DNA from 4 places in the Enterobacter sp. UPMP2052 genome. Region 4 is predicted to be linked to each of the others. Evidence: predicted binding sites of a transcription regulator. Region 4 holds the regulator's gene; each other region holds the start of a gene.

Region 1 (7,865 bases), on a different contig from region 4:
GCCTTTGGATTCTGCTTTCATGTCATGCATACGACGGGTTGCCGCTTCGATATCGTCTTCTTCTTTCACCTTGCTGGTTTTCAGCAGGATAGCCGAGACCACGAAGGAGACCGCCATCGCCGCACAGATAGCCGCGATGTTAGCGAAGTAAGCGCCTTTCGGGGTCATCGCCAGTACCGCCAGGATAGAGCCTGGAGAGGCTGGAGAAACCAGACCACCACCCAGCACGCTCAGCGTGAACACGCCAGTCATACCGCCGAGGATAACGGCCAGGATCAGACGTGGGTTCATCAGCACGTACGGGAAGTAAATTTCGTGGATACCGCCCAGGAAGTGGATGATTGCCGCGCCGCCCGCAGACTGTTTTGCACTGCCGCGACCAAAGAACATGTACGCCAGCAGAACGCCCATACCCGGACCCGGGTTCGCTTCAATCAGGAAGAAGATGGACTTGCCAAGGTCATGCGACTGCTGGATACCCAGCGGGGAGAAGATACCGTGGTTAATGGCGTTGTTGAGGAACAGGATTTTCGCCGGTTCAACAAAGATAGACGCCAGCGGCAGCATGTCGTGCGCCACCATGAAGTTAACGCCTGCCGCCAGAATTTTAGACAGAACTTCAACCGCAGGGCCAATGCCGAGGAACGCCAGAATCGCGAGGATCATCCCGATGATGCCCGCAGAGAAGTTGTTCACCAGCATTTCGAAGCCGGATTTGATCTTACCATCCACCCAGACGTCGAATTTCTTAATCGCCCAGCCGCCCAGAGGACCGGCAATCATCGCGCCGAGGAACATCGGCATATCCGCGCCGACGATCACGCCCATGGTCGTAATGGCACCCACTACGCCACCGCGATCTCCGCCGACCAGACGACCACCGGTATAACCGATGAGCAGCGGCAGCAGATAGGTAATCATTGGGCCAACAAGTTTCGCCAGCGTTTCGTTAGGCAACCACCCTGTCGGAATAAACAATGCGGTGATAATACCCCACGCGATAAACGCGCCGATATTTGGCATCACCATGTTGCTGAGAAAACGACCAAAGCTTTGAACTTTGATCTTGAAATCGGATGACATAAAACACCCCTTCTTATGTTTACGCTTAGGCTTACGGCCCGAGGTTTATCGTTAATGTGCGGCGGCAGAGGTAGCCGGGCCCTGTTCTGATGCTGTGAAATCTGGCATTGAATCGTTCAACTGTCCAGACACCGAAAATTTGTGTGATCTCAATCACGTAAATGTAGGGGGTATGCCATTTAATGAAGTGATCGCGATCACATAACGCGTGCATAAAAAAAATACAACGGGCATAAAGTAAGCAAAATACCCGACGTTTTGTGATTCGCATCACATTTTCTCACCGCGTGTTTGTTTCGGTATTGTGATTGAATTCACAAAATATTTGCATGCAGATTTGTCCTGATGTCATTCGGGGTAACGCTGTGCAAGGAGGAAGGAATGCGATACGCATACCTGCCTTTTTCCATCGATTGTTCCATACTGACGTTTTTCGCGGCATCAAGGATCAGGCAATGAAACTCGTCGGCAGCTATACCAGTCCCTTCGTGCGTAAAATTTCAATTCTCCTGCTGGAGAAAGGGATTGCGTTTGAATTCGTAAATGAACAGCCTTACAACGCCGAAAACGGCGTGGCGCAGTACAATCCGCTGGGAAAAGTCCCGGCGCTGGTGACGGATGAGGGCGAATGCTGGTTTGATTCCCCGATTATTGCGGAATACATCGAACTGCTGGGGATCGCGCCCGCGATGCTGCCAGCCGATCCGAAAGCGGCGCTGGCGATGAAGCAAACAGAAGCCCTGGCGGACGGCATTATGGACGCGGCCCTTGCCTCCGTGCGCGAGCAGGCAAGGCCGGCAGCCCAGCAGTCGGAAACGGAGCTGCTGCGTCAGCGGGAAAAAATCAGCCGCAGCCTGGACCATTGTGAACAGCTGATCCGGGACGGGAAAATTCAGAATGACGATCTCAACCTGGGAACCATTGCCATTGCCTGCGCCATTGGCTACCTCAACTTCCGCCGGGTTTCGCCTGGCTGGTGCGTAGACCGTCCGCTGCTGGTGAAGCTCGCTGAGACCCTTTTCCAGCGCGAAAGCTTTGCCCGTACCGAACCGCCAAAGGCTTGATGCGGGTTATAACACTTAGCGGCCAGAGGCGTTACAATCCCTCCCATGTTAACTCCCTCTCCCGTCGGGAGGGGGGATGATATCCATTCGCCGGGCGCATCCATGACTACTCATCGTTCTCTCTACAGCCACATTCCTGCTACCGATCGGCTTCTGCGTGATCCCCACTTCTTAACCGTCGTCGACCGTTTCGGCCATACCGCGACGGTCGATATGCTGCGTCTGCTTCAGGAAGAGGTGCGGGAACATATTCAGGCAGAGAATGCCTTACCGGACTGGTGCGCGGACTGGGGGCAGGAGGCGGAACGGCGGCTGACGGCTAACGCGCAGGGTGCTCTGCGTCCGGTCTTTAACCTGACGGGAACGGTGCTGCATACCAACCTGGGTCGTGCGCAGCAGGCCGAAGAGGCGGTCGCGGCGGTTGCTCAGGCCATGCGTTCGCCGGTCACGCTGGAGTATGATCTGGATGGCGCTGGCCGGGGCCATCGCGATCGGGCGCTGGCGGATTTGCTCTGCCAGCTCACCGGTGCTGAAGACGCCTGCATCGTGAATAACAACGCGGCGGCTGTGCTGCTGATGCTGGCAGCGACGGCCAGCGGCAAAGAGGTGGTGGTCTCGCGCGGCGAACTGGTGGAGATTGGCGGTGCGTTCCGCATCCCGGATGTCATGCGTCAGGCGGGCTGTGCGCTGCACGAAGTGGGCACCACCAATCGCACCCATGCAAAAGATTATCGCGCGGCGGTCAACGAAAATACCGCGCTGCTGATGAAGGTCCACACCAGCAATTACCATATTGAAGGTTTCACTAAAACGGTCGATGAGGCCGAGCTGGCCGCTATCGGGCGTGAACTGAACGTGCCGGTTATTGCCGATCTCGGCAGCGGTTCGCTGGTGGATTTAAGCCAGTACGGGCTGCCGAAAGAGCCGATGGTGCAAGAGACGATTGCGGCAGGCGTAAGTCTGGTGAGCTTCTCCGGCGATAAGCTGCTGGGCGGGCCGCAGGCCGGGATCGTCGTCGGCAAACGTGAGTTGATTGCGAAGCTGCAACAGCATCCGCTCAAGCGCGCGCTGCGTGCCGACAAAATGACCCTCGCGGCGCTTGAAGCGACGCTGCGGCTCTACCTCTACCCGGAGAAGCTGGCCGAACGGCTGCCAACGCTGCGTCTGCTGGCGCGGGATGCCGCCTCGATTCGTGCGCAGGGCGAGCTACTGCTGCCGCAGGTTGCCCCGTACTATGCCGGGTTTGACGTGCGCGTTGAATCTTGCCAGTCGCAGATTGGCAGCGGCTCGCTGCCGGTAGACAGACTGCCGAGCGCCGCGCTGACGTTTACACCACGCGACGGACGCGGCAGCCAGCTTGAGGCGTTATCGGCCCGCTGGCGTGCGCTGCCTGCGCCGGTTATCGGGCGCATATACGACGGACGCATGTGGTTAGACCTACGCTGTCTTGAAGATGAAGAGCAGTTTCTGGAGATACTGTTGAAATGATTATTGCCACCGCCGGTCACGTTGACCACGGAAAAACCACCCTGCTGCAGGCTATTACCGGCGTGAATGCTGACCGCCTGCCGGAAGAGAAAAAACGCGGCATGACCATCGATCTGGGCTATGCCTACTGGCCGCAGCCGGATGGTCGCGTGCTGGGCTTTATTGATGTGCCGGGGCACGAAAAGTTTTTGTCGAACATGCTGGCCGGGGTCGGCGGCATCGATCATGCGCTGCTGGTGGTGGCCTGCGATGACGGCGTGATGGCGCAAACCCGCGAACATCTGGCGATCCTACAGCTCACGGGCAATCCGCAGCTCACCGTTGCCCTCACCAAAGCCGACCGCGTGGATGACGCACGCAGGGACGAGGTCAAGGAGCAGGTGCAGGGCGTGCTGCGCGAATACGGTTTTGCCGATGCGCCGCTTTTTGTCACCGTGGCGACCGAGGGGCGCGGGATTGATGCCCTGCGCGACCATTTGCAGCAGCTGCCGTCGCGCCAGCGCGCGAGCCATCACCGCTTTCGCCTGGCCATCGACCGGGCGTTTACCGTCAAAGGGGCGGGTCTGGTGGTCACAGGCACCGCGCTGAGCGGCGAAGTGAACGTCGGCGATACGCTCTGGCTGACGGGCGTGAATAAGCCGATGCGCGTGCGTGGTCTGCATGCCCAGAATCAACCGGTGGAACACGCCCATGCCGGGCAGCGCATCGCGCTGAACATTGCGGGCGATGCTGAAAAAGACCGCCTTAACCGTGGCGACTGGCTGCTATCCGCTGAGCCACCGGAGCCGTCTGAGCGGGTCATTGTCTCTCTGCACAGCTTCACGCCGCTGACGCAGTGGCAGCCGTTGCACATCCATCACGCCGCCAGCCATATTACCGGGCGGGTGTCGCTGCTGGAAAACAACCTCGCCGAGCTGGTGCTTGATTCCCCGCTGTGGCTCGCGGATAACGACCGCCTGGTGCTGCGCGATATCTCGGCGCGGGAAACGCTGGCCGGGGCGCGGGTGGTGACGCTGGATCCGCCCCGTCGCGGGAAGCGTAAGCCGGAATACCTGCAATGGCTGGCGGCGCTGGAGCAAGCCGACGATGATAAAGCCGCGCTGCTGACGCATCTCGAACGCGGCGCGGTAAACCTGAGTGATTTCGCCTGGGCGCGCCAGCTGAGCGGTGAAGGCCTGGGGGAACTGACGCAGGAAGAGGGCTTTATCCAGGCCGGAAACAGCCTGCTCAATGCCCCGGTCGCAGCACGCTGGCAGCGTAAAGTGTTGAACACGCTCGCCACCTACCACCAGCAGCATCAGGATGAACCCGGTCCGGGGCGCGAGCGCCTGCGTCGCATGGCGCTGCCGATGGAAGATGAAGCGCTGGTGCTGCTGCTGATTGAAAAAATGCGCGAAAGCGGCGCGATCAAAAGCCACCACGGCTGGCTGCACCTGCCGGAACACAAAGCCGGCTTCACCGCCGAGCAAGAGGCGATATGGCAAAAAGCGGCGTCGTTGTTCGGCGATGAGCCGTGGTGGGTGCGCGATCTTGCGCGAGAAACCCACACCGACGAGCAGACCATGCGTCAGGTCTTACGGCATGCGGCGCAGCAGGGGCTGATTGTGGCGATCGTGAAAGATCGTTATTACCGCAACGATCGCATTCTGGCGTTTGCAAACCTGATCCGCGATCGCGATCGGGTGCAGGGGTCAACCTGTGCGGCGGACTTCCGCGACCAGTTGAACGTGGGGCGCAAGCTGGCGATTCAGATCCTCGAATATTTCAACCGGACAGGCTTTACGCGTCGTCGGGGCAACGATCATCTGCTTCGCGACGCGCAGCTGTTCCCTGAACAAGGTGAGGCGCGTTAAGCGCGGTTCTGCTTTGCCAGCCAGACGGCACCCAGGCGGCCCGCCTGATTGCCCAGTTTACACGGCAGGATCGGCACCTTGAGCGCCTCCCACTCCTCAAAACGCTGTAAATACTTATCGAGCAGGAGATAGACTTTCTCCTGCTCGCTGATGCCGCCGCCAATCAGCACCGCCTGCGGATCAAACATGGAGATCACGCTGTAGACGCCGCGGGACAAAAAATGCGCCCACTCTTCAATGGCCTCACGCAGATGAACGTCGCTGTCCATACGTTTAAACAGCTCTTCACCGTGGGGCATTTCGTCTTCGCTGAGCCGTAACGCGCGGCTGCAGGCCTTCATCAGGCCGCTGGCAGATGCCACCTCGTGCATGCATTCGCCGTTATTGCCGACGGGAAGCACGCCAAATTCACCCGCCCGATAGTGCGAGCCGCGATAAAGGTCGCCTTCCATCACGATCCCGCCGCCGATACCCGTGCCGATGGTAATGCAGACGAAATGCTCATAATCTTTCCCCGCCCCTTGCCAGCGTTCGCCCAGCGCCGCGCAGTTGGCGTCGTTTTCGATGGTCACGGGCAGGTCGGTCAGCTCTGCAAAAAGCGCACACAGGTTTTTGCCGTCAAGATACTCAAGCGCGCCTGCTTTCGCCGCTTCGCCGGTATGGTGATTGATATGGCCTGGAAAGCTCACCCCGATGCCGACAACGTCATGCTCCTGCTGGTACGCTTCCACCACCGCTTTCCATTTCTGTTTAAAGGATGCTTCATCCTCCGGGGTGTCGTACTCCTCAGACGTCAGTTCCTTGCCGTTTTCATCAATCACGCCGTGTTTGATGTGGGTTCCGCCCACGTCAAAGCCAATAAATAGCTGCATCGCATCGTTCCTCATGAGCCTTTAAGCTATTAATTATGGCTCAGCGGCAGAAACGAAACGTAAAGTACGGTAATCCGTGATACGGCTCGTAAACCCGTCACCGGCTGGCGAGAAAATAGCCAGCCGGAACTACCCTTGATGTACACCAACAGCAAGGAGACGGTCATGACAAATAATCCTCCCTCATCGCGCATTCAGCCTGGCGAGTATGGTTTTCCTCTTAAGCTAAAACCCCGTTATGACAACTTTATCGGCGGCGACTGGGTGGCCCCCGTCGACGGCGAATACTATTCCAACCTGACGCCCGTCACCGGGCAGCCGCTGTGTGAAATTGCCAGCTCCGGCAAGCGTGATATCGATCTGGCGCTGGATGCGGCGCATAAAATCAAGGATAAGTGGGGGCAGACCTCTGTGCAGGATCGGGCTGCCATCCTGTTTAAAATCGCCGACCGGATGGAGCAAAACCTGGAGCTGCTGGCGACAGCGGAAACCTGGGATAACGGTAAGCCGATCCGCGAAACCATGGCGGCAGACATTCCGCTGGCGATCGACCACTTCCGCTATTTTGCCTCCTGCATCCGCGCCCAGGAGGGCGGCATCAGCGAGGTCGACAGCGACACCGTGGCGTATCACTTCCACGAGCCGCTAGGGGTGGTGGGGCAGATCATTCCGTGGAACTTCCCGCTGCTGATGGCGAGCTGGAAAATGGCCCCCGCGCTGGCGGCGGGCAACTGCGTGGTGCTCAAACCTGCACGCTTAACGCCGCTCTCCGTGCTATTGCTGATGGAGGTGATTGGCGATCTGTTGCCACCGGGCGTCATCAACGTGGTCAACGGCGCAGGGGGCGAAATTGGCGAATACCTGGCGACCTCAAAACGCATCGCCAAGGTGGCCTTTACCGGGTCGACGGAAGTGGGCCAGCAGATCATGCAGTATGCGACCCAGAACATCATCCCGGTTACGCTGGAGCTGGGCGGGAAGTCGCCGAATATCTTCTTTGCCGACGTGATGGATGAAGAGGATGCCTTCTTCGATAAGGCGCTGGAAGGGTTTGCGCTGTTCGCCTTCAACCAGGGCGAAGTGTGTACCTGCCCCAGCCGGGCGCTGGTTCAGGAATCGATTTATGAGCGCTTTATGGAGCGGGCGATCCGGCGCGTAGAGTCGATTCGCAGCGGCAATCCGCTGGATAGCGTGACGCAGATGGGCGCGCAGGTCTCCCACGGGCAGCTGGAAACCATCCTTAACTACATCGATATCGGTAAAAAAGAGGGCGCCGATGTGCTGACCGGTGGCCGTCGTAAGCTTCTGGGCGGCGATCTGCAGGAGGGCTACTATCTTGAGCCAACGATCCTGTCTGGCAAGAACAGCATGCGCGTCTTCCAGGAGGAGATTTTCGGCCCGGTGCTGGCCGTGACCACCTTCAAAACCATGGAGGAGGCGCTTGAAATCGCCAACGACACCCAGTACGGCTTAGGGGCTGGCGTATGGAGCCGTAACGGTAATCT
Region 2 (7,865 bases), on a different contig from region 4:
CATGCCGTAGTTGGTTCGTCCCTGGCTGCTGACGTCCATACCCGGGATCAGCTGTCCAAGGATATCCTTGAACTCTTTGCCGCCCTGAACCTGCTGTTCAATCTCATGGCCTTCAATGATCCACGTGGTCTGCGCCATCTCGGCCACGGTGCGGTGGCTGCGGTTGGCGCTAACCACCAGGTTCTCTTCTGTGTTTTGTTCTGCATAAAGGGGCATTGCCATAGCCAGCAATACCGGATTGAGCACCCAGAGGCTCGTCTTCATCATCATTCCTTATTAAGCGATTGTTATTATGCGGGCAGGTTGTTTTTGTCGTGTTAAAAAATGTAAATGCGAATACTGCCGATAATAAAACGCATTATCAACCTGAGAAAATTTGGGGGGTTAGATGAAAACGAGGAAGGAAGAAAACAGAAAGGGCGGATGGCCGCCCTTAAGATTACAGCTTGAGAAGTTCAGGCCACAGGCGCAGCGTGGTCTGGGTGATGCTTTGCAGTTTTTCCAGGCCAGCGCCTTCGCGGGCGCTAATCGACATGCCCTGCAGAATGCAGCTTAAGTATTGCGCCAGCGCCTGCGGGCGACAATGCGCGGGGATCTCGCCGCGCTGCTGGCGCTGGGCAAGGAACGTGCTCAGCGTCTCCTCCTGCATCGCATGGCGCGATTTCACCGTGTTGGCGATCTCTGTAGACGAGGCCGCGAGGGTGGCAGAGGTGTTGATCATAAAACACCCGGCAGGGGTCTCTTTGCTGGTGAAGCAGGTGGCGATGGCGGTGAAGTAATCCCGCAGCGCCTGCTCAACGGATTTTTCTTCGCAGAACAGCTGTGCTTCGTACTTCGCCGCAAAACGGGAGATGTATCGATCCAGAACCGCCCGGAACAGCCCCTCTTTATTCGTAAACTCCGCGTACAGCGTCGGCGCTTTGGCTCCGGTAGCTTCCACCAGGTCCGAAAGCGACGTTGCCTCGTACCCGTGCTGCCAGAAGAGCGTCATGGCCTTATCCAGCGCCGCATCCCTGTCGAACACTTTTGGTCGGCCACGGCTTTTCTTCGCACAACTCGTGACATCGGTTGTCATTGCCGTTGGTCCTCTGTTGGTTTGTTGAATGACCATTATAAAAATAAACCACAGCCGGGACCAGCGCTGTTTGCTTAAAAATAAATTAATCCTATCGATATGAATAATAACGGAATTTAAATTTATTTAATGGTCGTTATAAAAATGGGTTGACGTGTGACCTGGATCACATCTATCATTTACCTATCGATCGTTAAGTAAATAAATTACGACATCAATTCATCTGCCTAAAGGTATAAAAACATGAAAAACGTTAAAACCCTCATCGCTGCCGCTGTTCTGAGTTCACTCTCTTTCGCAAGCTTCGCCGCTGTTGAAGTGCAATCCACCCCTGCTGACCAGCAGAAAGTGGGCACCATCTCCGCGAATGCCGGGACTAACCTGGGTTCACTGGAAGATCAGCTGGCGCAAAAAGCGGATGAAATGGGTGCAAAATCTTTCCGCATCACCTCAGTGACCGGTCCTAACACCCTCCACGGTACTGCGGTCATCTACAAATAAGCCTGGCTAAACCCTCATTTATGCCACTGCTATAAAAAACGCCCTGCATATGCAGGGCGTTTTTCGTTGGGTCTTACATCGACTGTTGCGCAATATTGTGGTGCCGCGTGACGTCAGTCGGCATGCCTGAACGTACCTCCATGGCTCTCCCCATCACGGCCTCATCGGTGCTGGCATTCGTTTTAAAACTCACCATCGCAGCATTCAGATTGATGGGCAGGGTTTGCGGATCGTCACCTATGTTTTTCGATAACGGCTGATGGATTTCGACCAGCCGCACGCCGCCAGGCTCCTCAGAAACCTTAATCGGCGTATTAATGATATTCACTTTGGTGCCCGGCGTGATCTCGCTGTAAAGCGTCTTGATGTCGTCATCGCGAAGGCGAATACAGCCGGAGCTGACGCGCATCCCAATACCGAAATCCGCATTGGTTCCATGCAACAGATAGACACCGCCGTAGGCGGCGAGGCGGATCGCGTGATGTCCCATGGGGTTATCAGGCCCTGCCGGCACAACCGCCGGAAGCTCGATACCCTGCGCTTTGTAGCGGGCGCGAATATTGGCCGTTGGCGTCCACGTCGGGTTTGCCCGCTTATCGGAGACGGTGGTCACCATCGTTGGGGTGAGCGTGTCGCCGCCCAGCTGCCCAATGCCGATAGGATAGACGGTCACTTCGTTTTTACCCGGTGGATAATAGTAAAGCCGAAGCTCAGCTAGGTTGATCACGATCCCCTCGCGCGGCGCGTCCGGCAGCAGCGTCTGGAGCGGGATCGTCAGCACGCTGCCGGCACGAGGCACATAAGGATCTACACCTGGGTTGGCCTGAAGCAGCGCCAGGAACCCAACGTTATATTTTTTAGCAATCGCCTCAAGCGAACCGCCATTATTTTCCACGACGTGAAAACGATTTTCCCCGACAAGTTTGCTGCCAGGGGGCGGGAGAGGCCAGGTGTTTGCCCGGGCGGGTAACGCAATGGTTACCGTTGCTATCAGCGCAGACAACGTAATCCAGCGGATAAGACGCGAAGAGATCATCATCACTATAATCCATATAAATGATAAGGTTATTATTTTATAAGCTGTGAATCATAATTATGGTCAATGGGTGTGTCGGGAAGATCGGGCGAAGTGCAAAGAGTTTGTAAATTGTTGCTCCCGGCAGCGTTGCGCTACCGGGAGCCTGTGGTGCCGGTCAGGCGATGGCGTTCTCTTCAAGCTGACGCATGAAGTTACGGACCCACTCCATGCGGTTCTTACGCTCGGCCAGCTCCTGCGTAAAGCGCAGACGCGTCGGGCCATCCAGACGGAAGTGCTGAGGCTGTTTTTGCAGCAGGCCGATCAGCCACATCGGATCGACATGGTTTTTCTCGGCAAACTCAATCATCCCGCCTTTCTCATTGCCCTCCAGCTTGCGAATGCCCAGCTTTTGCGCCTGCTGACGCAGACGGGCGATGTCCAGCAGGTTGCGCGCGGCGTCCGGCAGCAGGCCAAAGCGGTCGATCAGCTCGACTTTGATCTCTTCCAGCTCGCCTTCATTTTTCGCGCTGGCAATACGCTTGTAGAATGACAGGCGGGTATTCACGTCTGGAATAAAATCATCCGGCAGCAGGGACGGCATCCGCAGCTCGACTTCGGTTTGCTGGCTGGTTAAATCTTCCAGCGACGGTTCCCGACCGGCCTTCAGCGCATCGACGGCGTTTTCCAGCAGCTCCATATACAGCGAGAAGCCGATGGTTTCCATCGAACCGCTCTGATCTTCGCCCAGCAGTTCGCCCGCCCCGCGGATCTCGAGGTCGTGCGTTGCCAGCGCGAACCCGGCGCCGAGATCTTCCAGCGAGGCGATGGCTTCCAGACGTTTTTGCGCGTCGGTGGTCATCGCCTTCGGATGCGGCGTCAGTAGCCATGCGTAGGCCTGATGGTGCGAACGACCTACGCGGCCACGTAACTGGTGAAGCTGCGCCAGGCCAAAGTGATCCGCCCGTTCAATGATGATGGTATTGGCGGTAGGAATGTCGATGCCGGTTTCAATAATGGTGGTACAGACCAGCACGTTAAAGCGCTGGTGGTGGAAATCGTTCATCACGCGTTCCAGCTCGCGCTCGCGCATCTGCCCGTGGCCGATGGCAATACGCGCCTCCGGCACCAGCTCCGCCAGCCTGTCGGCGGCTTTCTGAATATTTTCCACGTCGTTGTAGAGGTAATACACCTGGCCGCCGCGCAACACTTCGCGCAGGATCGCCTCGCGGACCACCAGATTATCGTACTCCCGCACGAAGGTTTTCACCGCCAGACGGCGCGCCGGAGGGGTGGCGATAATCGACAGATCGCGCATGCCGCTCATCGCCATATTCAGCGTACGCGGGATCGGCGTTGCGGTCAGGGTCAGAATATCGACGTCCGCGCGCATCGCTTTGATCCGCTCTTTGTGACGCACCCCGAAGCGGTGTTCTTCGTCGACGATCAGCAGGCCCAAATCTTTCCACTTCACGTCGCTTTGCAGCAGCTTGTGCGTGCCGATCAGAATGTCGATCTTGCCTTCGCTTGCCTGCTCCAGAATGCTCGTTTGCTCTTTGGCGCTGCGAAAACGCGACAGCATTTCGATGCGCACCGGCCAGTTGGCAAAGCGGTCGCGGAAGTTGTCGAAGTGCTGCTGGGCCAGAAGGGTGGTAGGGACCAGCACCGCCACCTGCTTGTTGTTCTCCACGGCGAGGAAGGCTGCGCGCATCGCCACTTCGGTTTTGCCGAAGCCCACGTCGCCGCAGACCAGCCGGTCCATCGCCAGCGGCTGGCACATATCGCTCAGCACGGCGTTAATGGCCTGAGCCTGATCCGGCGTGGTTTCGAACGGGAAGCTATCGCAGAACAGCTGATACTGCTCTTTGTCATGCTTAAAGGCATAGCCCTCTTTGGCCGCACGCTGGGCGTAGATATCCAGCAGTTCAGCCGCCACGTCGCGAACTTTTTCCGCCGCTTTCTGGCGCGCTCGTGCCCAGGCATCGCCGCCCAGCTTATGCAGCGGGGCGTTATCTTCCGCACCGCCCGCATAGCGGCTGATCAGATGCAGGGACGATACCGGCACGTACAGTTTGGCGTCGTTGGCATAGGTCAGCATCAGGTATTCACCTTTGATGCCGCCCGCCTCCAGCGTCGTCATCCCCTGATAGCGCCCGACACCGTGTTCAAGGTGAACAATCGGCTGACCCGGGTGCAGTTCCGCCAGGTTACGGATCAATGTGTCCGGGTTGATGGTACGGCGGCTGTCCTGGCGGCGGCGCGCAACGCGCTCCCCGAGCAGGTCGCTTTCGCAGATCAGGGCGCGGTTGTTAAGCGTATCAATAAACCCGTGCTCGGCCGCGCCGATCATCAGATAACGGCCATTGCCGGTGGCTTCATCGAGTCGCAAAATGCGCTTTGGTGCCACCTTAATGCGGCTCAGTAGTTCGCCCAGCGCCTCGCGACGGCCTTCGCTCTCAACCGAGAACACCACCGGGCCGGTAAAGGACTCGAGGAACTTACGCAGATTATCGAGCGGCGATTTCTGCTGCGCCTGCACGGCGAGATCCGGAAGCGTCTTAAACGCGAGGTTCGTGTTGGCCGCTTTTTTCGCAAGTGAATCGGTTTTGAGCTGCATCCGTGGCCAGCGTTTTAGCTCGGCATTCAGTTCATCGGTGCGTAGCCACAGCTTCTCGGGCGGCAGCAACGGGCGCATAGGATCCACGCCGCGGTTTTCGAAACGGGCGCGGGTCTCGCTTTCAAACCGGCTGGCGCTGGCATCAATATCGCCTGTATTCACGATCAGCGTGTTTTTCGGGAAGTAGCTGAACAGCGGCGGCAGCGGCTCGCTGAAGAACAGCGGCTGCCAGTATTCGATCCCGGCGGGCAGCGTGCCTTTACTGACCTGCTGATAAATATGTTCAGCGTCGCGCTTAACCTCGAACGTGTCTCGCCACTGGCTGCGGAACAACTCAATGGCGGTTTTATCCGTCGGGAATTCATGCGCCGGGAGCAGGTTAATCGCCTCAACTTCTTCCAGCGTGCGCTGGGTGTCGGCGTCGAACACGCGCAGGCTGTCGATTTCATCATCGAAAAAGTCCAGACGGTATGGCTGTTCGCTGCCCATGGGGTAGAGGTCAAGCAGCGCGCCGCGGGTGGCGTATTCCCCATGCTCCATGACCTGATCAACATGGCGATACCCGGCGTTGTCCAGCTGCGCGCGAAGGGCGTCGCGGGAGAGGCGCTGACCTTTTTTCATCATCAGGGCGTGGCCGTGAAGATAGCTGTGCGGGCAGACGCGCTGCATCAGCGTATTCACCGGCACAATCAGCACGCCGCGTTGCATGGTTGGAAGCTGATACAGCGTCGACAGGCGCGAAGAGATAATTTCCTGATGCGGCGAGAAGCTGTCATACGGCAGCGTTTCCCAGTCGGCCAGGCTAAACACCAGGCTGTCGGTGAACTGCCGGATTTCGTCATGCAGGCGCAGGGCATTTTGCATATCCGGCGCAACCAGGACTACCGGCCCCGGATGGCGCTCAGTGATTTCTGCCACCAGCGTGGCGCACGCCGCGCCCGTGAGTTCGCCCAGTTGGCGTTGGTCGCCCGCGTTGACAGGCAAGGAATAACGATCGTGTTCAGGCATGGCTTTGTCAGAGTCTCTTATGGATATACCAACAGTATTGGGGCATATCACTGATACGCAATGTCTTTATTATCCTCGATCGTTTTGCATAAGCAAATTGTAACCGCACGGGGTGCAAATTCGCCCCCGGAGAGGGGGCGAGAAGGGTATTAACGGGTGGCTGGCGCAGGGGAAAGCCGCGCGGGCGGGGAGAAGAACAGATCGCCAAAGAGCGCGGTGGAGAGCTTACGTACGCCCAGCCCCACCAGCGTGCAGGCGAGCAGGCTGGCAAAAGGATAGACCACAATCAGCGTCAGTTCGGCCCACACCGGCCAGTGACCCGCGTTCATCTCACCGATCAGAATCAGACTCAGTGCCTCGATCAAAATGCGGTGGGTGGTGTAAATCGCAATGGTGTTCGAGCCGACCACGTTGAGCAGGTTGTCGGGATGAACGGCATAGCGCTGTTCGACGCTGTAAAAGAGCTTCAGGATGACCAGGATCGACAGCAGCGAGAGGAACAGAGGGACGTTCGCAAACCACAGCACCACGGAAACCATGGCAAACGCCGCGATCGCCAGTCCGTAACGGCGCAACTCCAGGCCCTTCATCCACGCCATCAGCTGCGCGCCGTACCACGCGCCCAGGCTGTAGTAAATCATGTTGCGCACCACGCTGTTCATGCCCCACCACGGCAGCGGCAGGAAGTTAATCGCCACGCTTGCCAGGGCGAGCAGGGCCAGCACCGGAAGCTTCCAGCGGCTCAGCAATTTACACAGCGTGAAATAGACCACCAGAGCGTACAGATACCACAGGCTGGTGCTGGCGGTCAGCATGCCGTGCAGGAAGCCCGATATCGAATCGGCATAGGCGGCGTTTGACGAGGTAGCGAGTTCACGCTCCGGCGCCAGCCAGGCATTCAGGTGGCTCAGCGCCTGCCACTGCAGCACGCCCCACAGCGCCAGCACCCAGACAATGCTCCAGATGCGCTTGTCGAGGCTGGTGCGCCAGTCCACTTCATCGATATAGCGGCGAATGAGATACCCGGAAATAAAGAAAAACACCGGCATACGGAAGGGCGCGAGATAAAGATTAAAATAGACCCAGCATTTGGCGATAAGGCCAGACAACGGATGCTGAAGCCCGCTCAGGTGAGGATAAAAGGTGATGACCGAGTGATAGATCACCACCAGGCAGATGCACAGCCCCTTTATCTGGTTTATCCATAATGCTTTTTGTTTCATTGTTCGCGACTACCTTAATTGCCATAAACGAAGGCTCGATTGTGGTTAAGCGCTACCGGGATGTAATGGGTAAGAGTCTGTATCAGTACGTTTTTCGGAAAAGGTGGAGGAGGGCAGAAGGGCGTTCTACAACTAGCACTATGATTTATCTGAATTTTTCAGAAAAATGATTACCAAAGCTTACGGTTTCAGTCATTTACGCTTAGCGGATTCGCTTATATACTCGTGGGTCTGCTATCAGCAACCAGACGGATTTCATGTATCAACCTGTCGCACTTTTCATAGGCTTACGTTACATGCGTGGGCGCGCCGCGGACCGCTTCGGTCGCTTTGTCTCCTGGCTTTCGACTATTGGCATTACGCTTGGCGTGATGGCACTGGTGACGGTGCTTTCCGTCATGAACGGCTTCGAGCGCGAGCTGCAAA
Region 3 (7,865 bases), on a different contig from region 4:
GTAAGGGCGTTCAAAGCGCTGCTTAAAGAAGAGAAATTCAGTTCTCAGGGAGAAATTGTTCACGCGCTACAGGAACAAGGCTTCGACAACATCAACCAGTCGAAAGTCTCCCGCATGTTAACCAAATTTGGGGCGGTGCGTACGCGTAACGCCAAAATGGAGATGGTCTATTGCCTGCCGGCTGAACTTGGCGTGCCGACAACCTCCAGCCCGCTGAAGAATCTGGTACTGGATATCGACTATAACGATGCCGTGGTGGTTATCCACACCAGCCCGGGCGCGGCGCAGTTAATTGCGCGTCTGCTGGACTCCCTCGGCAAAGCGGAAGGTATTCTCGGCACCATCGCCGGTGACGACACTATCTTTACTACCCCGGCAAACGGCTTCTCGGTTAAAGACCTTTACGAAGCTATTCTGGTGCTGTTCGAACAAGAACTGTAATCCCCTCTCCCCGTGGCCCGTCTGCGGGGATTGTTCTGCTCCTCATGTATTTCCCCCTGCTTTCCACTGCGCTTACTTTAGCAAATAGTGCTTTTTACCTCCCATTAACATTCATCCAGTGAATATCACCGCCCAAGATCGCACGAAAAATCAAAGCGCCATATCTCTATGATTTTCTTATAAATAAAAACGCAACATGGCTAATAAGCAACCAATTTTATGCATTTTGGTTATAAAAATGAATCTTATTAACGCGTAATTACACGCGAAACCATTAGTCTGGTATTAATTTTTTCCGTTATTAGTGTATACTTGATTTTGTGATGAGGGTCACAAAATGAAGACCCCAGTAAAAAATTCGACGAGGTAAAGAATCATGAAAATCAAAACAACTGTAGCAGCACTTAGCGTTCTCTCTGTCCTGTCATTCGGTGCTTTCGCAGCCGATTCCATCAACGCCGATCAGGCGCAATCCCGTCAGGCGATTGGTACGGTCTCCGTTGGTGCAGTGGGGACTTCCCCAATGGACATGCATGAGATGCTGAACAAGAAAGCGGAAGAACAAGGTGCATCATCTTACCGTGTCATCGAAGCACGTTCAGGCGATCACTGGCACGCTACCGCAGAGCTGTACAAATAAGTTTTAGTAGCAGAAGACGAATTACCCCTCAACGGCACCAGGCATAAAAATAGCAGTTCAACCCTTCTCGCCGTTGAGCAAATAATTTCAGGAGTAAAGACTATGAAAACCAAATTAATCATCGCAACCCTTGGCTTAGCATCCGTTCTCTCTTTCGGCGCGAGCGCAGCCGTTCAGCAGGTCAATGCGGAGCAGGCACAAAATCTGCAGTCCATGGGTAGCGTATCCGTAACATCTATTACCGGCTCGCCGATGGATATCCGTCACGATCTGGCAGCAAAAGCTGAAAAAGCGGGCGCCAGCAGCTACCGCGTCACCGAACTGAATCAGGGTGACCACTGGCACGCCACGGCTGAACTGTATAAATAAACCCTCGTCGTATCTCATCATACGACTTGCCCCTGACCTCCCGGTCAGGGGCTTTTTTATTACTGCCGCGCGTTGAAACGCAACTGCCCTTCCAGCTCCTCTTCGGCTTCATCAAACAGAAGCACCAGCGCGCCAAAACGTCGGCGCAGCTTGTCAGGCAAATGGATAAATTCTATCTCAAACGGTAACGGTAGCTGATTACCGGTGACCACATCCCACAGCGTATCAAGATCGGTAACGCTTCCCTGTTCCAGCCCAAACACCCGACTAAATTCACGATAGAAGTCTTCCTGACTGTCGATCTCGTCAAAATCAAAGGTATAAATTTTCATTGCCAGCCACCCGATCCAGGCGGGCGGCAAACGCCGCCCTGACTATTATAATCCCCCGATATGCAGGGTTTTGACTTCCAGAAACTCTTCCAGCCCCAGTACGGAACCTTCCCGGCCCAGCCCGGACTCTTTCACGCCGCCGAACGGTCCCAGCTCCGTAGAGACTGCACACTCATTGATGCCAATCATCCCGCTCTCAATCGCCTGCGAGACGCGGAACACGCGCGACAAATTCTGGGTGTAGAAGTATGCCGCCAGGCCGTAAGGGGTATTGTTGGCGCGCATAATAACTTCATCTTCTGAGGTAAAGCGGAAGCAGGCCGCCACCGGGCCAAACGTCTCCTCTTCCGCCAGCTTCATGCCTTCATGGCAATCCCCCAGCACGGTTGGCATCCAGAAGTTGCCGCCCAACTCATGGGGTTTACCACCGGCCAGCACGGTCGCGCCTTTCGCAACGGCATCTTCAACGTGCTCTTGTACTTTCTTCACCGCCGATGGTTCGATCAGCGGACCGACAACCACCCCCTCGTCGAGGCCGTTGCCGACCTTCAGCGCCTTCACCGCGTCGGCCAACTGATTAACAAACTTGTCATAGACCGTTTCCTGGATGTAGAAACGGTTTACGCTGACGCACACCTGACCGGCATTGCGGAATTTGTTGGCGATAGCGCCTTTCACCGCGGCATCGATATCCGCGTCTTCAAAAACGATATACGGGGCATTTCCCCCCAGCTCCATCGAGACTTTTTTCATGGTCTCGGCCGCGTTACGCACCAGCGTTTTGCCCACGGCGGTCGAGCCGGTAAACGAGATTTTCCGCACATCGTGGCTGGCCATAATGGCATCGCTGATTTCAGATGTGCTCCCAGCCACGGCATTCAGCACGCCATCCGGCACGCCCGCCTGCTTCGCCAGGGTGAGCAGCGCGAAGGCGCTCAGGGGCGTGTTATTGGCGGGCTTGATCACGCCGGTGCAACCTGCGGCCAGCGCCGGGCCGAGTTTGCGCGTCAGCATCGCCATAGGAAAGTTCCACGGCGTGATGGCGGCAACCACGCCAATGGGTTCGCGGGTCGCCAGAATGCGGGAGCCGGGTTTGATCGGTGGGATGATTTCCCCGTTTGCGCGCTTCGCCTGTTCGGCAAACCACTGAATGAAGCTGGCGGCATACTCTACCTCGCCTTCGGCTTCCTTCAGCGGCTTACCCTGCTCGGTAGTCATCAGCCGCCCGAGCCAGCTTTTGTTCTCAATAATCAGTTCATACCAGCGATAGAGGATCGCCGAGCGCTCTTTCGCGGTTTTGGCACGCCATGCGGGAAATGCTTTTGTCGCCGCCGCAATCGCCTCTTCGGTTTCGGCTTTGCCTGCTTTCGCCACGCGGGTGATCACTTCACCGGTGGCCGGATTCAGCACCTCAAAGGTGGTGTCGAGCGTTTTCCAGATGCCGTTAACCAGATAGCCGTTCTGAAAAAGAATGTGGTGCTGGAGAGCCTGGGTAGTCATGTGTCCTCCCTGTCTGAATGTAAGAGCCTGCAGAAATAAGTATAGCCATAAAAAAACCGACGCTTCTGGCGTCGGCTTTTTACTTAGTCAGCTATTGGTTAGTGCGTTTTGATATCGATGCAGCATATACACCAGACGCCCAACCGGCTCGGTCACCTGCGGCGGCGCGTCCCAGTACCGCAGCTTCTCCTGGTAGATATCCAGCTCCTCAAGCAGCTGGGTAAAGTAACGCCGACGTTTGTCGTCACTGGTCGCCGAGAGCACATGATCGGCGGTGTGACGAAGCTGACGGTGGAAGCTGGAGAGATCGTCATTGATGGGCACCGGCGCATTACGCAGACGCTGGTGCGCGATGATCATGGTTAACGCCAGGCGGAACTTGGCAACGTCGCCCGGGAATTTATTCAGCAGTAAAAACAGCTGCTGATAGAGCGCAGGCAGATGGTTCTGCTTACGGCGCGCGGTGTTGGTGGTCAACGACGATACGGCCGCCGAAACGAACTGGTTTAACAGCACGCGACCGGTGCGCGCCTGCGAATTATCCCGCACCAGCAGGATCACCATCATCGCCAGGAAACAGCCCACCAGTTGACCTAACGCGCTGTCGAGGAACTGGCTGAAGTGGAACGTCATCGGGTTATCCAGCACGAGGATATTGATGGTGCTCGCCAGCGCCCCCAGCGATCCCAGGCGACGTTTCTGCACTTCGATACCGATAAAGAACGCCATGACCGCAAGGCTGATACAGAGCAACAGCATGCTCTGCTGCGTCGAGGGTAAAATTACCAGGAAATAGAACGCCCCAAGCGGCAGAGCGGCTATCGTGCCGTACAGGAAGTCGATAGCGACCATGCGCGGGTTCGGCAGACGCATCGCCAGTGAGGTAACAACGGCGATCATCACCATCGCCCCGCTGCCGGAGGTCCAGCCGGTCCACAGCCAGAACAGCGTACCGAGCATACAGGCCAGCGTGGTGCGCCAGAAGTTCACCATCGCGTGGTGGCGTTCCGCCGACTCGGCTTTGATCACCACTTCGCCCTGTAGCACTTCTTCTTCTGCGGCACTGATTTTGGCATTCCCGATGACGCCGCGCTTGAGCAAGAGGTAGCGCGTTGCCGCCCCGACCCAGGTGTAAATGGTCACTGGCGTATCGCGCTCGCCGGTCCAGGCGATGACGCGACGCATGCGTTTGAGCTGCTTATGCACGTCCTGCACCGTTTCAACCGGCTCGGCGAAGAGTTCGCGGAAGGTGTCGGTCACGACTTCAGGACGGGTATTTTGGATCAGGTAGGTTTCACACGCCTGGGTTATCAGCGTTAAGGCCACGGTGTTGATCGCCTTAAGACGACGGTTTGCCCGGGACCAGCGGGAAGACTCCATATTCAGGTTGCTGCGCATCCCTTCCAGCGCGGTGGTGCGCCGTACCAGGCCACCCCAGGCGTTATCAACCTCTTCGCTGTCGCCATGCTTAATGCACAACTGCATCAGTTTGTACTGGTCGACAATTAACGCATCCAGTTCGCGATCCACTTCCTGCTTGATGGAACGTGGCGAAAACAGCAGATCGGCCACGATGGCGCAGACGATACCGATGACAATTTCACTGCAGCGTTCGACGGCAAACTGTGGGGCGAGCAGCGGCTCTGCCTGAATGGTGATGATGATAATCAGCGCGGTATAACCCGAAAGTCCCCAGGCGTAGGAGTTCTCTACTTTTACCAGCGAGGAGACCCAGGTACAGAAGCCCGCCCAGATGCAGCACACCATCAGCATCAGCAGCGGCGTGCGGATCATCAGAATAATAATGGTAAGCGCCGCGATACAGCCGATAAACGTCCCGACGATACGCAACATCCCGCGGTAGCGAATGGCGCCCGAGTAGGGTTCACCACCCGCCGCAAAGGCCGGCCCCGCCGCGACAATCGCCGCCGTCAGCACCGCCCAGCGGGGCGTTTCAAGCTGAAAATGAAAGCCGACAAACAGCGCCAGCACGATGGCGCACGCCAGCTTCACGGCGAAGCGGAGGTGCTGGCTGGCGATGGAAAAGATACCCATAGCGATTAACCAAACTCGCGCAGGCGGTGGGCGATTTTACGGAAGAGAGAGTCCTGGCTGGCGTCGCGGTCTTTTTCGCCGGTGATCACCACGGTGGCCGTGGTGCCTGCAGGCCAGAGATTGCCCTGCTGTTCATCCAGGTGAATACGTACCGGTACACGCTGCGCCAGACGGACCCACTCAAGGTTTGAGTCCACGGTCGCCATCCCTTTGGTGTCATTGCTGCTGCTGGAGTTGGTGACGCCTGCGGCCACGCTGTCGACCGTGCCTTTAAAGACGCGGTTGCTGCCAAGCGGCGTGATTTCCGCGCGGTAACCCGGACGCACGCCTTCCAGCTTCGTCTCTTCCATATAGGCCAGAACGTAGAAGGAGTTCTGTTTTACCAGCGCCACCGCGGTGGAGCCACGGGTGATAAACTCCCCGGCGTAGACGTTCAGGTTGGTGACCCAGCCGTCAGACGGCGCGCGGATCACCGTACGCTCCAGATCGAGCCGGGCGAGATCGCGCGTCGCTTGCGCCTTCGCAAGCTGGTGAAGCACGGTTTGCAGCACGTTGTTGGACTGGTCGATCTCTTCGCGGGACATGGCCTGCACGCCAAGTCGGTTACGGCGGCCCGCCTCACGACGTTTCTCGGAAGCCAGCGCCTGATAATAGGCCACGTCCGCTTCCGCCTCTTCTAATGCTTTCTGGTAGCGAGGCTGATCGATAGTGAACAGAACCTGATCTTTCTTCACCAGTTGGTTATCGTGGACGTTGACCGCGGTAATCAGCCCGGCGACATCGGGTGCTATCGCCACAACATCCGCGCTGAAACGCGCGTCACGCGTCCACGGTGATTCGGTGTAATAAACCCAGGCGCGAAAGATCGCGATGAACGCCAGGACAACCAGCGCCATGGTAATGGCAGTGCGGGAGATTTTTCTTGTTAGCGTTTTCACATCAACCTCAAACAAACATGCGCGATATCAGATAGAACAGGCAGCAATACAGCGCCGTATTAAACAGTGCAGGGTGCCAGACAAAATCATAGATCCCGGTTGGGACCAGCACCTTGCGCACCAGCCAGAAAATCGCCAGTGACAAAAGAAGCTCAAAGAATATCGGTGGGAACGACAAACCGAACACCACGATAACGGGAAACAGACTCATGTTGACCTTGATTAGAGAGAGTGCAGGCTACGGTATTTTTCAGCGTGCGCCGCCGCAGGAGAGCAAGAAAAGCCGGGCGAGAGTGGCGACGCCGTTATGTAATTAATAATATATTAACGTAACTGTTATGCTGTTATCTATAATATGTGATCTAAATCACTTTTAAGCCAGAGTGAACAATGGAACGTTTAAAACGCATGTCGGTGTTTGCCAAAGTGGTTGAACTGGGCTCCTTTACCGCCGCCGCCAGGCAGCTGCAAATGAGCGTCTCGTCCATCAGCCAGACGGTGTCAAAACTGGAAGATGAACTTCAGGTCAAGCTGCTCAACCGCAGCACCCGGAGCATCGGGTTAACCGAAGCGGGCAAAATTTACTACCAGGGCTGCCGCCGGATGCTGCATGAAGTGCAGGATGTCCACGAGCAGCTTTACGCTTTTAACAACACGCCTATCGGTACGCTGCGCATCGGTTGTTCTTCAACTATGGCACAAAATGTCCTCGCTGCCATGACGGCGGATATGCTCAAGGAGTACCCGGGCTTAACCGTAAATCTGGTGACCGGCATACCTGCGCCGGATTTGATCGCAGACGGGCTGGATGTAGTGATCCGCGTCGGCGCACTGCAGGATTCCAGCCTCTTCTCCCGCCGCCTGGGCAGCATGCCGATGGTGGTCTGCGCCTCGAAAAGCTATCTGGCACAGTACGGCGTTCCGGAAAAGCCTGCCGACCTGACGAACCACTCCTGGCTGGAATACAGCGTGCGCCCGGATAACGAGTTTGAACTGATTGCCCCGGAAGGGCTTTCCACGAAGCTGCTGCCCGTGGGGCGTTTCGTGACAAACGATCCGATGACCATCTCACGATGGCTGGTGGCGGGTGCCGGCATCGCCTACGTCCCGTTGATGTGGGTGATCAACGAGATCAACAGCGGCGAGCTGGAGATTTTATTCCCGCGCTACCAGTCCGATCCCCGTCCGGTCTACGCGCTGTATACCGAAAAAGATAAGTTGCCGCTGAAGGTGCAGGTCTGTATTAACTATCTGACCGAGTATTTTGTGGACGTGGCGGAACTGTTTCAGGGAATGCGGGGAAGACGTAAAGAGTAGGTTCACCGACCCTCTCCCGCGTGGGGAGAGGGTCAGGGTGCGGGGGAATTACGCGGTGCCGCCCACCGTTAAGCTGTCGACCTTCAGGGTAGGTTGCCCCACGCCAACCGGCAGGCTCTGGCCTTCTTTGCCACACACGCCCACGCCGTTATCGAGCTTCAGATCGTTACCGACCATGGAAATCTGCTGCATGGCTTCAATACCGGAGCCAATCAGGGTCGCGCCCTTCACCGCTTTGGTCACTTTGCCCTTCTCAATCAGATAAGCTTCTGA
Region 4 (7,865 bases):
TTGGGGCAACCATCGTGCGTGCCGCAAAAGTGATGCACGGCAAAACCTCGCCCGTCACCCACGCAGGCGCTGGCGTGTTTTCCGGGCTGAATAACCCGTTAACCGTTACCCGCTATCACTCTTTAGTAATTGATCCGCCGACGCTGCCCGACTGCTTTGAGGTCACCGCCTGGAGCGAGACGCAGGAAATAATGGGGATCCGCCATCGCGAATGGGATCTCGAAGGCGTGCAGTTCCACCCCGAGAGCATTCTCAGCGAACAGGGACACCAGCTGCTGGGCAATTTCCTCCATCGCTGATTATCTATTGCCTTGTTGTGATTTTTTATGCATATTTTGTGATTATATTTTCACAATCACTGTGACATAAAATGGATGGGCATGACATGGCAACTGAACAATCCGCAATTACCCGCGCAACATTCGACGAAGTGATCCTGCCGGTTTATGCACCGGCAGAGTTTATCCCGGTAAAAGGGAAAGGCAGCCGCGTGTGGGATCAGCAGGGCAAAGAGTATGTGGATTTCGCGGGCGGGATTGCGGTGACGGCGCTGGGTCATTGCCATCCTGCGCTGGTAGACGCCCTGAAAACTCAGGGCGAAACCCTGTGGCACACCAGCAACGTCTTCACCAACGAGCCTGCGCTGCGCCTGGGGCGCAAGATCATCGACGCTACCTTTGCCGAGCGCGTGCTTTTCATGAACTCCGGCACTGAAGCCAACGAAACCGCGTTCAAGCTGGCGCGCTATTACGCGTCAACCCGCCACAGCCCGTATAAAACTAAAATTATCGCCTTCCATAACGCCTTCCACGGTCGCTCGCTGTTTACCGTGTCCGTTGGCGGCCAGCCGAAGTATTCCGACGGCTTCGGCCCGAAACCCGCCGACATCATCCACGTGCCGTTCAACGATCTGCATGCGGTGAAGGCGGTGATGGACGACCACACCTGCGCGGTGGTGGTGGAGCCGATTCAGGGCGAAGGCGGCGTGACGGCGGCCACGCCGGAATTTCTGAAAGGGCTGCGCGCGCTGTGCGACGAGCACAAGGCGCTGCTGGTGTTTGATGAGGTGCAATGCGGCATGGGACGCACCGGGGATCTGTTTGCCTACATGCACTACGGCGTCACGCCGGATATCCTGACCAGCGCCAAGGCGCTCGGCGGCGGCTTCCCGATCAGTGCGGTGCTGACCACCCAGGATATCGCTTCCGCGTTCCACGTCGGCTCCCACGGTTCCACCTACGGCGGCAACCCGCTGGCCTGCGCGATTGCCGGTGCGGCGTTCGATATCATCAACACGCCGACGGTTCTCAACGGCGTGAACGCGAAACGCGAGCAGTTTGTGAAGCACCTTCAGCAGATTGACGAACAGTTTGATGTCTTCAGCGAGATCCGCGGGATGGGGCTGTTGATTGGTGCCGAGCTGAAGCCGCAGTACAAAGGCCGCGCCCGTGATTTCCTGCACGCCGCCGCGCACGAAGGGGTGATGGTGCTCAACGCCGGGCCGGACGTGATGCGCTTTGCGCCGTCGCTGGTGGTGGAAGATAAGGATATTGAAGACGGGTTAACCCGGTTTGCCGCGGCGGTCGGTAAAATAGTCCGGGGATAACCTCATTGCCCGGCGGCGCTGCGCTTGCACGGGCCTACAAAACCGTAGGTCGGGTAAGCGCAGCGCCACCCGACAAAATGGCAGGTACGGTGTTCAGGTCTTGTAGGTCGGGTAAGCGTAGCGCCACCCGACAAAATGGCAGGTACGGTGTTCAGGTTTTGTAGGTCGGGTAAGCGTAGCGCCACCCGACAAAACGGCAGGTACGGTGTTCAGGTCTTGTAGGTCGGGTAAGCGTAGCGCCACCCGACAAAACGGCATGCACGGTGTTAAGGTCTTGTAGGTCGGGTAAGCGTAGCGCCACCCGACAAAATGGCAGGTACGGTGTTCAGGTCTTGTAGGTCGGGTAAGCGTAGCGCCACCCGACATAATCAGTACGGCGTGCGTTTCAGTATGCGCGTTAACCAGATCCCATGATGCGGACGCTGACGCCATGCCACCGACGAAATAGTGTGCATGGTGTTCAGATGCCCTAACACGCGCTGCAAATGCTGCTCCAGGGTGCTCATCGGCCCGTGGGTTAGCGTTTCCGGCGCTTCAAGAATGTTTGAATCCCCCGACTCACCCGGCGAGTCATACTCCAGACGCTGCTGGCACCGCTGCAGCGCAATCTCGCACGACTGCAAATAGCGCTGCGCCAGATCCGGGGTCAGCATCGTGTGCTCGCGCGCGAGTGTCGTCATCGCATTGATGTGCTCGACGATAAACTGGCTGTGCGTCACCCACAGTTTCATGTCTGCCAGATAGTGCGAGTTAAAGCCTGGCTCCTGCATCGCCTGGTTGAGCGAGTTAAACAGGGCGTTGTGCGCCTGGTTGACCTTCATGCGCTGATAGGCCAGCGGCGAGGGCTGCGGGTCGTCGCTGAGGATCAGCCTGATAGCCTCCTGGTCTGCCTCCAGCGCGTCGTGGGCGTTTTGCCTGAGCAGCCCGCTCTGCCACTGCGGCCACAGCCAGACCATGCCGCCAAACGCAATCAGGCAGCCAATCAGCGTATCAACCAGCCGGGCGATGATGAACTGCTCGCCGTTGAGCGTAAGCAACTGCAGGGTATATACCGCCGTGACTGTAAAGCCAACCATCGCCCAGCCGTAGCTTTTGCGGATAATCAGGTAGCTCACCAGCGTAATTGCCAGCATTCCCGCCAGCGTATATCCCTCCGGCACGTGGAAGTGCAGGGTGACCCCGGCAATGACCAGCCCGGCAATCGTGCCGCCCGCCCGGTGCAGGATGCGCACCCGCGTGGCGCCGTAGCCGTTTTGGGTAACAAACAGCACGGTCATTAAGATCCAGTATGGCTTCGGCAGGTGCAGCGCCATCCCCATCAGGCTGGCGATGCTCAGCATCACACTAATGCGCGCGGCGTTACGCAGCGCCGGGGATTTCAGCGACAGGTAGCTTTTAAGGGCGGGCAGCAGCGGGAGCCGTTTTTGTTTATCGGCCATCAGGTCGCGTGGGTAGAGCGGACGCTGGGTGCGCAGGACGCGCGCGATGCGGCTGAAGTGCCAGGCGGCGAACTGCCCGACCGGGTTATCCGGGTGCTGGCGGGCAATCTTCTCCAGCGCGCCGAGGGGTTTATCCATGTTAAAACGCGTGGGGTAGCGGTGATAAAGAATGTCGTCTGCCAGCACCCGCAGGCGCGCGGACACCGTCTGTGCGTTCCAGCGGATCACCGCTTCGGCGTGGCTACGCTCGACCAGCTTTTGCACCTCTTGCGGGTGATGCAGGCTGACCGAGATGTGCTCTTGCAGATCCAGCCCTACCTGGAAGATGCGCAGCAGCCGCTTGTAATCATGGTTTTTATTGGCGGCAAGCATATGCAACTGCTGGTAACACTGGCCAATCAGATCCACCACCTTTTGCTGTCGCGTCAGCAGCGGCGGCAGTGATTTTTCCGGATCGGTGTGCTGGGTCAGCAGGGTGTATTTGGCCTCGCAGTACTCCGCTAGCTGCACGTAGAGCAGGCTCAGGGATTCGCGCAGCGGCTGTTCCCGCCACAGCCAGAACCAAAACCAGTTGAATACGCCGTACCACAGCGTGCCGAGGGCGTAGATCAGCAGCGGCTCCCACACCGGCATATTGCCCGCCAGGCTCAGCGTAAAGATGGCGGCAATCAGCGAGGCGGGCAGCAGTCGGGCGTGCAGCGAGCTGATTTCAGCAGTCACGCCGAGCGTCATTGCCAGCACGGTCAGAATGAGCGGCAGCGGAATATCCCGGGCCAGCAGAAGCTGCACCGCGAGGCTACAGCCTGCAAACAGGCAACCGCCAACGATCAGGCGTTTGAAAAAGCGCTTATGCGGCGTGTCGAGGCCCGCAATGTTGCAGCAGGCAGGCACAAGGGAAAACAGCAGACCCTGCTGGAGATGACCAAGGATCAGGCCCACGGCCACAGGAAGGCACAACACCAGCGTTTGCCGCAGTGCGTAGTTAACTTCCGGGTGATAGATCAGCCTGCGCCACATGGGGAGTAGAGACAAAAACGGCGTGTCACCTTGCGGTGGCACGCCGTTTGACCGTAATTAACGGGTTCCGTAGACCACGATGGTTTTACCGTGGGCAGAGATCAAGTTCTGGTCTTCCAGCATTTTCAGGATACGGCCCACTGTTTCACGGGAGCAACCAACGATCTGACCAATTTCCTGGCGGGTAATTTTAATTTGCATGCCGTCAGGGTGGGTCATCGCGTCCGGCTGTTTAGCCAGGTTCAGCAGGGTCTGCGCGATACGGCCGGTAACGTCGAGGAAGGCAAGGTTGCCCACTTTCTCAGACGTCACCTGCAGACGGCGAGCCATCTGGGAAGAGAGACGCATCAGGATGTCAGGGTTTACCTGAATCAGCTGACGGAACTTCTTGTAAGAAATTTCAGCCACTTCACATGCGGTTTTCGCACGAACCCAGGCGCTACGTTCCTGGCCCTCTTCAAACAGGCCCAGTTCACCGATGAAATCGCCCTGGTTCAGATAAGAAAGGATCATCTCTTTCCCTTCTTCATCTTTGATCAGCACTGCCACCGAGCCTTTGACGATGTAATACAACGTTTCCGCTTTTTCACCCTGGTGAATCAGCGTGCTCTTCGATGGGTACTTATGAATGTGGCAATGAGACAAGAACCATTCGAGAGTCGGGTCTGTTTGCGGTTTGCCAAGCACCATGCGCTGTTATCCTCTGTTATAAGCTGTCACCAGAGCCATAAATCGCATCCTGACTCTGGGGTTGCAATCGAATTCTTACCCATACCCTGGGAAGTCGGCTGTCGTAACGTTTCGCAGCCAGTAAAGTTTGATGTCCTCTGCATACATGTGTAACGTCAATGTATTACTGTAGCATCCTGAGTGTTTTAGCATAGCTTTTGACGCGTGTCTCCTGGTGTCTCGCTTCAGCATGATGCAGGTCGCCTTCCGTTGCGTGAAATGTAACGCGCGCGTACTCTGTCACCAAAAATGCAACGTTGGAGTTAATGAATATGCAAGCGCGTGTAAAGTGGGTAGAAGGGCTGACGTTCCTGGGCGAGTCTGCGTCAGGCCACCAAATTTTGATGGACGGTAACTCCGGCGATAAAGCCCCAAGCCCTATGGAGATGGTGCTGATGGCGGCGGGGGGATGCAGCGCTATCGACGTGGTGTCGATCCTGCAAAAAGGCCGTCACGACGTGACCGATTGCGAAGTGAAGCTCACGTCTGAACGCCGCGAAGAGGCGCCACGCCTGTTCACGCATATCAATCTGCACTTTATTGTCACGGGTAAAGACCTGAAAGACGCGGCGGTGTCGCGCGCGGTTGACCTGTCTGCGGAGAAGTACTGCTCTGTGGCGTTAATGCTTGAGAAAGCGGTTAATATTACCCATTCGTATGAAGTGATTGAGGCCTAATCTTTTGGCGGGTGGCGCTTCGCTGACCCGCCCTACAAAAGCACGATCGTAGGCCCGGTAAGCGCAGCGCCACCGGGCAAAACAACTCACGCGATCTGCTTGCCTTCCATCAACCGCTGCACCAGCGGTGTCATGATTAACTCCATCGCCAGCCCCATTTTTCCGCCCGGCACCACCAACGTATTGATATGTGAAATAAACGACCCCTGCAGCATCGCCAGCAGCCACGGGTAGTCGATCCCGTCCAGATTGCGGAAATGGATGACCACAAAGCTCTCGTCCAGCGACGGAATGGTTTTGGCGGCGAACGGGTTGGAGGTGTCTACCGTCGGCACGCGCTGGAAGTTGATATGGGTGCGGGAGAACTGCGGCGTCAGGAAGTTAATGTAATCTTCCATCGAGCGCACCACCGAGTCCATCACCGCCTCGCGCGAATGACCGCGTTCGCTGATGTCGCGCGTCAGCTTCTGGATCCACTCCAGGTTAACAATCGGCACCACGCCCACCAGCAGGTCAACATGGCGCGCCACGTCGTGCTGTGGCGTGACCACGCCGCCGTGTAGCCCTTCATAAAACAACACGTCGGTGGGTTCCGGCAGCGGCTGCCAGGGCGTAAAGGTGCCCGGCACCTGGCTCCAGGGTACGGCTTCGTCATAGGTATGAAGATATTTACGGGATTGCCCTTTACCGCTCAGGCCATATTCCGCAAAGGTCTGCTCCAGCAGGCCGAAGTCATTCGCCTCCGGGCCGAAGTAGCTGATGTGTTTCCCCAAATCGCGCGCCTTGCGGATGGCCATGTCCATTTCCGGACGCGTATAGCGGTGAAAGCTGTCGCCCTCTACCTCAGCAGCCCGGAGATTGAGCTGGGCGAAAATCTTGCGAAAGGCGAGGCTGGTGGTGGTGGTTCCCGCACCGCTCGAACCCGTGACGGCAATAACCGGATGTCTGGCAGACATAGCAACTCCCTGACTGAAAAGGTTTAGCGGTCAGCCGTGAAACGCGTTGCGGGGCATGATATTGACCGTCTCATGCAGTTCGGACCACACCAGCACCACGTCGCCGCTTTTCAGCTGGCGTTTTACATCGCTGACCTTTTGTTCAAGCGAACGTTCATGTTCACCATAATCGGTGCCTTCCCGCAATACAAAGCTTTCAATCAGATTATCGAGCGTTTCGGGAGAGAGATCCTGCCAGGGAATAATCATTTTATACCGTCCAGATAAGTCGTTAACCAGTCAGGAATGCGCGTCTCAAGCCACATTTTGGGCCGACGCAGCGTGCCGCCGACAAAGCCGACGTGTCCGCCGTACTCGGTGAGCTGATACTGCACGTTTGCCGGTAAATGCCCGGGCGACGGAATGGAGTGGTGATCCATAAACGGATCGTCCTTCGCGTGAATAATCAGCGTCGGCTTTGTAATTTGATTCAGCAGCGGCATGGCGCTGCACTGACGATAATAGTCAATCGCGTCGGCAAAGCCGTGAATTTTTGAGGTAATCAGATCATCAAACTCGCGCAGACGCTTCACCCGCTTGAGTTGCTGCAGGCTGATAGGCAGCGTGTCCGGGTAGGCCTTCAGTTTACGGGCGGCGTTGGCTTTCAGCAGGTTAAGCAGATAGCGCTGATAGACCCGGGAAAAGCCTTTTTCCATATGGTAGCTGCACTGTTCCAGCATAAACGGCGCGGAGACGATGACGGCGGCGTCCAGCGGAACCGCGTCGCTCTCTTTCGCCAGCAGGCAGGCCAGCATGTTCCCGCCCAGCGAATACCCGACGGCGGCCGTCGGCACGGTGCCGAAACTGTCGCGCAGCCAGTGTAAAAACCAGGTGCCGTCTTCGGTCTCACCGGAGTGATAAATGCGTTTCTGACGGTTTGGCTCGCCGCTGCATCCGCGAAAGTGCATCACCACACCGAGCCAGCCACGTGCTTTTGCCGCCTGGATTAACCCGTGCGCGTAAGGGCTGTGCAGGCTGCCTTCCAGACCATGAAATACCACCAGGCGCGGCTTGTGGCGCGCCTGATCGGGATCTTCGCTCCAGGCCAGATCCAGAAAGTCGCCGTCCGGCAAATCGAGCCGTTGCCAGTGTGGGGTGAACTGCACCTTGCGACGGATCAGGCGCGGCAGCATGGTTTGCAGATGAGGATTCGCCACGCCGCGCATAGGCACGAATTCGGCGCGCTCTTCAGCGGCTATCTCAAAGTCGGACGGGATTATTTGGGTCATAACGGCGATGCTAATTATTGTCTGTTATTTACGATATCTTCCGAATTGTACCCCGTTTAGCCCGTTTTTCCGAAACATGAACTGATCCCGATCACATTTCTTTACTGAGATTATTACTCTCAGGCTAATGATTACGCTCTACGCTTAATTGATGCCTTTCTCACCAGAGCGCA

What was found. Region 4 encodes CRP, which controls carbon source genes, mostly activating them, when cyclic AMP is high. Its sites were predicted from a motif close to ATGTGANNNNNNTCACAT; they were not measured.
Region 1: the regulator CRP is predicted to act here: its motif matches at 1,342-1,359, upstream of ACWKX3_RS14020 (glutathione S-transferase).
Region 2: the regulator CRP is predicted to act here: its motif matches at 1,230-1,247, upstream of bhsA (multiple stress resistance protein BhsA).
Region 3: the regulator CRP is predicted to act here: its motif matches at 6,631-6,648, upstream of aaeR (HTH-type transcriptional activator AaeR).

What each region holds. Positions count from the first base shown of each region.
Region 1 covers NZ_JBSKJR010000004.1:91,203-99,067, reverse strand. The annotation lists gene ACWKX3_RS14025 (PTS mannitol transporter subunit IICBA) at 1-1,083, opposite strand, end outside; gene ACWKX3_RS14020 (glutathione S-transferase) at 1,539-2,147, shown strand; gene selA (L-seryl-tRNA(Sec) selenium transferase) at 2,250-3,635, shown strand; gene selB (selenocysteine-specific translation elongation factor) at 3,632-5,488, shown strand; gene ACWKX3_RS14005 (ROK family protein) at 5,485-6,360, opposite strand; gene aldB (aldehyde dehydrogenase AldB) at 6,526-7,865, shown strand, end outside.
Region 2 covers NZ_JBSKJR010000001.1:1,556,657-1,564,521, reverse strand. The annotation lists gene ACWKX3_RS07305 (TonB-dependent siderophore receptor) at 1-264, opposite strand, end outside; gene comR (TetR family copper-responsive transcriptional repressor ComR) at 440-1,075, opposite strand; gene bhsA (multiple stress resistance protein BhsA) at 1,319-1,576, shown strand; gene ldtC (L,D-transpeptidase LdtC) at 1,650-2,615, opposite strand; gene mfd (transcription-repair coupling factor) at 2,770-6,216, opposite strand; gene ACWKX3_RS07280 (acyltransferase family protein) at 6,366-7,439, opposite strand; gene lolC (lipoprotein-releasing ABC transporter permease subunit LolC) at 7,697-7,865, shown strand, end outside.
Region 3 covers NZ_JBSKJR010000006.1:151,247-159,111, forward strand. The annotation lists gene argR (transcriptional regulator ArgR) at 1-441, shown strand, start outside; gene yhcN (peroxide/acid stress response protein YhcN) at 818-1,081, shown strand; gene yhcN (peroxide/acid stress response protein YhcN) at 1,184-1,450, shown strand; gene ACWKX3_RS16790 (barstar family protein) at 1,510-1,782, opposite strand; gene ACWKX3_RS16795 (NAD-dependent succinate-semialdehyde dehydrogenase) at 1,828-3,282, opposite strand; gene aaeB (p-hydroxybenzoic acid efflux pump subunit AaeB) at 3,370-5,337, opposite strand; gene aaeA (p-hydroxybenzoic acid efflux pump subunit AaeA) at 5,343-6,275, opposite strand; gene aaeX (p-hydroxybenzoic acid efflux pump operon protein AaeX) at 6,283-6,486, opposite strand; gene aaeR (HTH-type transcriptional activator AaeR) at 6,666-7,592, shown strand; gene tldD (metalloprotease TldD) at 7,641-7,865, opposite strand, start outside.
Region 4 covers NZ_JBSKJR010000005.1:164,771-172,635, forward strand. The annotation lists gene pabA (aminodeoxychorismate synthase component 2) at 1-299, shown strand, start outside; gene argD (bifunctional acetylornithine/succinyldiaminopimelate transaminase) at 386-1,606, shown strand; gene ACWKX3_RS15660 (YccS/YhfK family putative transporter) at 1,975-4,062, opposite strand; gene crp (cAMP-activated global transcriptional regulator CRP) at 4,120-4,752, opposite strand; gene ACWKX3_RS15670 (OsmC family protein) at 5,064-5,468, shown strand; gene ACWKX3_RS15675 (phosphoribulokinase) at 5,555-6,424, opposite strand; gene ACWKX3_RS15680 (YheU family protein) at 6,455-6,673, opposite strand; gene ACWKX3_RS15685 (hydrolase) at 6,670-7,692, opposite strand.